One region of the Priestia sp. TRM10 genome, then DNA from elsewhere that is predicted to be linked to it. Evidence: riboswitches for the same ligand, from Rfam matches in the RefSeq annotation. Region 1 holds a riboswitch; the other holds the start of a gene.
The links. A riboswitch is a leader RNA that binds a small molecule or an ion and turns the genes downstream of it on or off. The one in region 1 is predicted to bind cobalamin.
Positions count from the first base shown of each region.

Region 1 (4,219 bases):
ACAGAGAATTTATTTTCACAAAACAGAGGAACCTATTTACCAAATAAGATTGATATTCATCCTTCTCAGCAAGGATATGATCTGTTGGCACAGCGAATTTTTGATACGATCCATTTTTCAGAAAGATTCCTCCAATAAAAAAGCACCGTTCAGAGGAACGGTGCTTTTTTATTAAGCTTCTATTAGACTTGCACGATATTTCTTTGTTGCTTCAACAAGGACTTGGAGTGATTTTATCGCTTCTTCCTCTTTACGCGTTTTTAGACCACAATCTGGGTTAACCCAAAATTGTTTTTCATCTAATACACGTAGAGAAGCTCTAATGTTTGAGATAATATCCTCTTCATTTGGAATTTGCGGGCTATGAATATCATATACGCCAAGCCCAATTTCTTTTTCATAATGAAAATCTTCAAATGCTTGAAGCAGACGGCCATGACTGCGTGATGTTTCAATTGAAATCACATCTGCATCAAGGTCATCAATTGTATTCATAATTTCATTAAAATTAGAATAACACATATGAGTATGAATTTGCGTTTCATCTTTCACACCGTAAGCAGAAAGTCTGAATGCATATGCAGCAGCTTTTAGATACCCTTCCTTCTCTTCTTCTCGCAATGGAAGGCCTTCTCGAAGGGCAGGTTCATCAATCTGAATAATAGCTATTCCTGCGTCTTCTAATGCTAATACTTCCTGACGGATAGCAAGACCGATTTGATTCATCACCACTTCTTTTGACTCGTCATGACGAGGGAAAGACCAGTTTAAAATGGTAACAGGACCTGTTAGCATCCCTTTTACAGGCTTATTTGTTAAACTTTGAGCATATACGCTTTCTTTCACAGTCATTGGCTCTTTAAGCGATACATCTCCGTAAATAAGAGGTGGTTTTACGCAACGTGAACCGTAAGACTGCACCCAACCAAACTTTGTTACTTCCATACCGTCCAGCTTTTCACCGAAATATTCGACCATGTCTGTACGCTCAAACTCTCCGTGCACGAGAACGTCTAATCCAAGGTCCTCTTGAATTTCGATCCAGCGGGATGTCATTTCTTGAATAAACTGCTCATATTGTGCGTCTGTAATTTGTTTCTTCCGCCATTTTAAACGTGTGCTTCTCACTTCTTTTGTTTGAGGCATACTTCCAATCGTTGTTGTTGGTAAAAGCGGTAGCTTTAACTTTTCCTGCTGTTTCTTCGCTCTTATCTCATACGGTGGACGCGTTGCCTTAAGTTGTGCAAGCTCCTTAATTTCTTCTTGAACTTTATGATTATGACGCAATGGTGCTGCAACGAAAGCTTCAAAGCTTTTATCATAATCTTTAAACGATGTATTGTTCTCAATTCCTCTTTCTAACGCTTTTAGTTCTCCTAACTTTTCCTTAGCGAAACTTAGCGCTCCTTCTAAAAAGCTCGGAAGACTTTCATTCTCGGCTGTAACAGGAACATGTAGTAAGCTTGATGAAGGCTGTACCCAAAGATCACCATCGATTAAATTTAGAAGCTCTTTAACTTCAGCACTCGTTTCTGTTAAATTAGCCTTCCATACATTTCGTCCATCAATAACTCCTGCTGCTAATACTTTTCCTTTTGGAAAGCCCCATTTTTTCAGCTGTTCTTTTGTTTCCCCTTTATCATGAATAAAATCAAGTCCAAAGCCATCTACAGGGAGTGATAGAACCTTTTTATAATCAAAAACAGCTTCATAGTATGTTTGAAGAAGCAACTTCGTATTTTTGCAGCTCTTCGCTATTTCAGCATATCCGTTTTCAATCACTTTCCATACTTCCTGATCTAATGGGGATGTAAAAATTGGTTCTTCTAAGCTGACCCACTCTACTCCTTCCTCATCTAATTGTTGCAAAAGCTGTTGATAAAGCGGGATAAGACGCTGAATCCATGATGCTTTTTCGGTTTCTTTATATCCTTTCCCAAGAAGAACGAGCGTTGCTGGCCCTACAAGAGTTACTTTTCCATTTACACCAAGCTTCTGTTTTGCTTTTTTCCAATAATCTAAAAATCGATTTTCTTTTAAAGAAGGCGTAACATTCTCAAACTCTGGCACAATATAGTGATAGTTCGTATTGAACCATTTTGTCATTGTCATTGCTTCCGCCCCGTCTGTTCCACGAGCCATGCTGTAATACGTTTCAAGCGGTGTTTTATTTGTATTTTTGAACCGATCTGGCACAAGATCAAACGTCCATAATAAATCTAAGATATGATCATATAAACTAAAATCACCAACAGGAATATGCGTGATTCCCGCTTCCTTTTGCACGCGAATTCCTTCTAAAAATAAGCGGTCTAGTTCTTCTTTAAACTCTTTTTCTTCAAACGTTCCTTCCCAAAAACTCTCTAGCGCTTTCTTCCATTCTCTTTTTTCTCCGATTCTTGGATATCCAATATTTGAACTGTATACTGTCATGTTTTTTCCTCCGTCTCTATTGTCTTTTTAGCTATCAAAAAAACTCCCTTTTTTTCAAAAAAGAGAGTTAGAAGGCGACTTTAAGAACTGTTGAAACGGATCCATCTATTCAACATAAACCTTCACTCCTCCCTATGAACGCGTAGGTATAAAGCGCAAACAAGTGGCAGGTCTCCTGACTTAGGTTCATCGTTCTTCTATCCCTTCCCGCTTTCGCAGTGGCTATGATAGAAACTCCCCTTCACAGTGGCGCGACCGTGGCGGCTTCTCACCGCTCTTCCCTTTTAAGCTGCAGCGTATGTACAGCACCTCTTGCATGGACATTATAAAATTAGTCTCCTCGACTGAGGAATTGTTAATAAGAATAACGCGATTTTCCCCTTTGTGCAAGACTATTTTTCAGATTATTCATTTTTGATCTAATTTTTTATTATTTTAGAGAAGCTAACATAACCGCAATTTCGTCTTCGATATCTTTTACATCTTCTTCTAGAAAAGCATTAAAAACGATTGAGAAGATAAGTTCCTCTCCAGCTGCTGTTGTTACATATCCGGAAAGAGAGCTAGCGCCTGTAATAGATCCTGTTTTGGCTCTTACATTTCCTTCTGCAACAGTCCCTCTCATCCGTTCATCGAGCGTTCCCCCTATCAATTCATCCGGATCTCCTGCTAAAGGCAAAGATTCATAAAAATTGTCGTACCAAGGTTTTTGCCTAGCATGAAAAAGAAGAGAAGAAATTTCGTCTGTTGGCACTCCGTTCACATGTGATATGCCTGAACCATCTCGAATCATCATATTGTCTACATTGACATTCATCTCAGAAAGCGTTTGTTTTAAAGAAGCTAAACCAGCTTCAAAGCTTCCTTCACCATACTGTACTTTTCCCATTTCTTTCACAAAAATTTCTGCAATTGTATTATTACTCAATTTCATATACGGAATAAAAATTTCCCCAAGTGGAGGAGATTCCTTTACTTCCATCAACTGAGCTTTTTGAGGTGTTTCTTCTTTCTTCACTTTTCCTGTTACTTTTATTCCGTTCTTCTCTAAGACGTCTTTAAATAAAGAAGTCGTATACAAAGCAGGGTCCTCGACGGCAATGGCTGTTTGAGCAGGTTCCTCTCCCTCCTTGATGATTCCTTTTACTACAATAACATTTTCATTCCGTTTTCTGACAATTTCTAAATCTGTTTCTCCTTTTCCTGTTTTAGTTTCATTCATCACTTTTACGTAGTCCGTTTTAGGTAATATAGAGATGTGAGCTTTCTTACCATTTTTGGTCGGTGTTGTCTCTACTATAACTGTTCCCGCTTCATAGCGATGATCAGGAGAGAACGTCAACGCTGATATTTGAGCTCCGTACGCATATGATTCGTCTTTCCAAATCATATCTTCTGAAAGCCGAACATCGTCATACCACGTTTCATCTCCAATAATATTTCCCGAAATTTTTTTGATTCCTTTTTCGTGTAATAGAGCTGAAAACTGCTGTAACTCTTTTAATCCAAGAGTTGGATCTCCTTTTCCTTTTAAATAAAGATTCCCTTTTAACACACCATTTCTCACTTTTCCATCATGCCAAATCTCTGTGTGAAACTTATACTCCTCACCTAATGTTTCAAGCGCTGCTGCCCCTGTAAAGAGTTTCATATTGGACGCAATTTTCATTCGAACTGAGCTGTTCTTTTCATACAGTACTTCTCCGCTTTTGGCCTCTTTTATACTGATTGAACTTATCGCACCCTTTAAATCTTTATGTTGTAACACTTGTTCCATTTTTGTTTT
Region 1 covers NZ_JBJZOT010000015.1:439,113-443,331, forward strand. Annotated here, with positions in the region: gene ACK3CR_RS18965 (GDSL-type esterase/lipase family protein) at 1-138, shown strand, start outside; gene metE (5-methyltetrahydropteroyltriglutamate--homocysteine S-methyltransferase) at 172-2,433, opposite strand; cobalamin riboswitch at 2,582-2,761, opposite strand; gene dacB (D-alanyl-D-alanine carboxypeptidase/D-alanyl-D-alanine endopeptidase) at 2,864-4,219, opposite strand, start outside.

Region 2 (4,219 bases), on a different contig from region 1:
TACCACAAGCAGCAGAAACGGTAGAAGATATGAACAATCAAAAGCAAGGAATTCTTGTAAAAAAGTATTTAAAGGGGAGAGAACTTGCCCAAACGTTAAAATATGACGAAATCATCGAAAGTGATCTAGAACCTTTTCTACATAAGAAAATTGATTCATTCGCCCAGTCGCAAAAAAGTAGCGAGCAATCGTTTTATAACTATCTTGTTTACTTATTAGGAAGTGGAGAGTACGGGGAAATAGAAAAAGAGCTTGAAACATTTGAACCTGTATTTCCAGAGGTAACTGCTGATCAAAAGAAAAAGAAGAATGCCGTGCTTTTGATAGATGGGAGTAAAAGTATGGAAGAAACGTTAGGAAATCAAACAAAACTTTCATTAGCGAAAAAGGCAATTATTGATTTTGCAGCAGCTCTTCCTAACGACGAATCTCTTACACTTTTAACATATGAGAACCCAATAGAAGAGGATGAGGAAACACAAAAAGTCCCCGCATGCCGGAATATACAAGTAGCGTATGATCATAAGTCATATGAAGCAGGTGAATTTGCTTCTTCTCTAGCAGAATATAGGGAAGGAGATGACACTTCATTTACAGCAGGATTGCAAAAAGCAGAAGAAGTTCTTTCTTCCTACAGTGATGAACAATATGAAAACTCTATTTATATTATTAGCGATGGAATAGATATTTGTGAGAACGAAGGAGAAGAAAGCAAAAGTATTCTTTCTAATAGCAGGGAGGATATCCATATTATTGGTCTTGATGTAGAGCAAGAAGAGGAAGCGGCACTTCAACAAGTCGCAGCAAAAGGTACCTACAAGACCGTAGCAACCGAGGAAGAACTACAAACATACATTAAGGAAGAGTGGGAGCAAGAAACGCCTGAAAAAACTTTTGTGCAAGAGGCGGCAATTTCAGATGAGGAAGAGCTTAGCGAGCAGAGACGTTTTGATTCTATTAAAGAATCTTATGATAAAGCAAGCCTCAGGGAGCGTGATCGACTTCTTTTAGGGGTAAAATATATAGAGGAACAAAAATTACTCTCATCAGAGGAAATTAAAAGGTTAGAAAAACGTATTTTAGATCAATATAAAAGCCGTAAAGAAGCCGTATGGGAGATTAGAGATCAAAAACTAGCTCTTATGAAAGCGGAAATAAAAGAAAATAATAAAATGATTCAAGAGTGGAAAGATAAGTGGCAGTGACATTCATAAAAGAGAAGAGCGTGCTCTTCTCTTTTATACTAAAAAATATCCAGAAAAATGTAAAAAAAGGGGGAACAGAAGAGAAAATGTATGATAAACTTGGGATAATTGTTTAGTATATATGAAAGGAGAAGAAGAGTGAAAAATACCAAAAGAGATACGGCGCTTTCCTTTGTATTTTTAGGACTTTTATTTTTAGGGTTTGTACAAGTATGGCACGAGCGTCAATATGTGCTTGGGGTTGGTGCAATTCTTGTAAGTTTTGTCGGCATCTGTGGGGTATGGAAAGGAATTAATAAAGAACGTCAAAAAGAGATTTTGTTAGGAATAAAACTTTTTTTTATAACCATTATATTTTGTTTGCTACACCGTTTTGTCTTTCATTTTATACAAAGTATAAACAATGATCATCGCTTTCTAGCCGCTTTTCTATCAAGCCTCCTTATCGTCTTTACTATGGACAAACTTGTCCGAATTACGTATCATAAGCTTCATCAAAAATCTGCTTAAGAAAAACAAAAGATGTGTATTATAAAACTAGTTCATATTTTTTGTGAACTAGTTTTTTTAATAGCAAAAAAGTGAAATTGATTTTTTTATAAGGAACAATACCTTGAGAGAAAAGAAGTTTAATAAATACGGGAAAAGTCAAGGTCTTTCTTTCGGGCAAGAACTGTGTATAATCAAGTATTGTAACGAACATAGAGTTTTTCTGTTGTAAAATCTAAAAGAGTCTGATAGAATAATAAACACAATATGTAGTGCTTAAATGAATATGAAAATACTATATTTTGTATAAACCTAAAATAAAGGTGTCATGTATTGACTTAAAAGGGAATTTGGTAATCAAACCAAAACTGTACCCGCAACTGTGATTGCTGATGAAATAAGCGCATCCACTGTATGAACGAAAAGGCTTACATAAGCTTATTATACGGGAAGGGCTTAGAGTAGAGAGACGCAAAAGTCAGGAGACCTGCCTTTTATTGAGACGTTTTATTCTGTTCGGGAGTTAGGAGGATAAAGCGAGGGTTGTGCTTTTTTGTGCGCACGTTCCTTCGCTTTATGCTCATTGCTCTCGAAGAGACAATGAGCTTTTTTTGTAGAGTGAATGGTAAAGACTGGAGGAAATATTATGTTACAAACAAATTCGAACACGTTAGAAACGGTTGTCGAACAAGATGGAGCTGAAGAGGCGTTAGTTGGATATCTAGAAAAACTAAAAGAAAAATATCCACATCTAGATTTTGACGATTATGAACAGAAAATTGTTCAAGGGGTGTTCACATTACAGGAAGTCACGAGAGATCGTCTTTCAAACTTGCTTATTTTAGGTGCACTTGAGCGTATTAACACGCTTGAACCTGATTGGACATATGTTGCAGCTAGCGTTTTATTGGACAAGCTTTACGGAAATGCAGCAGAAAATCGTGGCTATCAAGCAGATGAGAAATATGGTTCTCTTTATCATTTAATTGAGACGTTAACAAACACAGGAATTTTCAGCCCTGCTCTTTTATCTTCTTACACGAAAGAAGAGATCGAAAAGATTCAAAGTTTTATTTCACAAGAACGTGATGAACTTTTTACATACATCGGGCTACTGACATTATCTGATCGTTACTTAGCTCAAACACACGATCGCAAAACAATGGAATTACCGCAAGAGCGCTTCTTAATTATTGCAATGACGCTTATGCAAAATGAGCCAAAAGAAAAACGTCTTGCTCTTATTGAAGAAGCATATTGGGCTCTTTCAAATCTTTATATGACAGTAGCTACACCAACACTTGCAAATGCAGGTAAAACATATGGCCAGCTATCAAGCTGCTTTATTGATACAGTTGAAGATGATTTAAGAAGCATCTACGACAGCAATACAGACGTTGCTACACTGTCAAAACACGGCGGAGGTATTGGTGTATATCTAGGGAAAGTGCGTCCAAGAGGAAGCGATATTAAAGGATTTAAAGGCGTTTCTTCAGGAGTTATGCCATGGATGAAACAGCTAAATAATACAGCTGTTAGTGTTGATCAGCTTGGACAGCGTAAAGGAGCAATTGCTGTTTACTTAGATGTATGGCACAAAGATATTTTCAGTTTCCTTGATGCTAAGTTGAATAACGGAGATGAGCGTCTTCGTACACATGACTTATTTACAGGCGTATGCTTACCAGATTTATTTATGGAGAAAGTGCAAAACAGAGAAGAATGGCATTTATTTGACCCACATGAAGTGCGAAGCGTTATGAACTATTCTCTTGAAGATTTTTATGATGAAGAAAAAGGCAGCGGTTCATTTAGAGAAAAATATGAAGAGTGTGTAAGAGAAGAGAAGCTTTCTCGTGAAACAATTCCGGCAATTGAAATTATGAAACGAATTATGATTTCACAGCTTGAAACAGGGACGCCTTACATGTTCTATCGTGATACAGTAAACCGAGCAAACCCGAACAAACATAAGGGAATGATTTACGGAAGTAACCTTTGTAGTGAGATTGCTCAAAACATGAGTGCAACAACGCTTGTTGAAGAAACAACAGATGGAGGCACAATTGTAATTCGAAAAGAGATGGGCGATTTTGTTGTGTGTAACTTGTCTTCTGTTTCACTTGCAACAGCTGTAAAAGCAGACGTTATACCTCGTCTTGTGAAAATTCAAATGCGCATGCTTGATAATGTAATTGACTTAAATACAATTCCTGTACCACAAGCTAAATATACGAATGAAAAGTATCGTGCTGTCGGACTAGGAACGTTTGGACTTCATCACCTACTAGCTCTTGAGGGAATTAGCTGGGAAAGTGACGATGCTGTTGAGTACAATGATCGCTTATATGAAGACATTGCCTATTATGCCATTTCAGCGAGTATGGAGCTTGCAAAAGAAAAAGGTTCATATCCTGTATTTGAAGGTTCAGAATGGGAGAATGGTCGCTATTTTGAGGATCGTGGGTATACGAGCGATCGTTGGGAAGAACTTCGTGCTAAAGTGCAAGAACACGGAATGCGAA
Region 2 covers NZ_JBJZOT010000013.1:496,505-500,723, forward strand. Annotated here, with positions in the region: gene ACK3CR_RS13865 (vWA domain-containing protein) at 1-1,205, shown strand, start outside; gene ACK3CR_RS13870 (hypothetical protein) at 1,344-1,715, shown strand; cobalamin riboswitch at 1,999-2,203, shown strand; gene ACK3CR_RS13875 (ribonucleoside-diphosphate reductase subunit alpha) at 2,341-4,219, shown strand, end outside.
Region 2: linked by a shared signal. The riboswitch ahead of ACK3CR_RS13875 (ribonucleoside-diphosphate reductase subunit alpha) and the one ahead of metE (5-methyltetrahydropteroyltriglutamate--homocysteine S-methyltransferase) in region 1 are both predicted to bind cobalamin.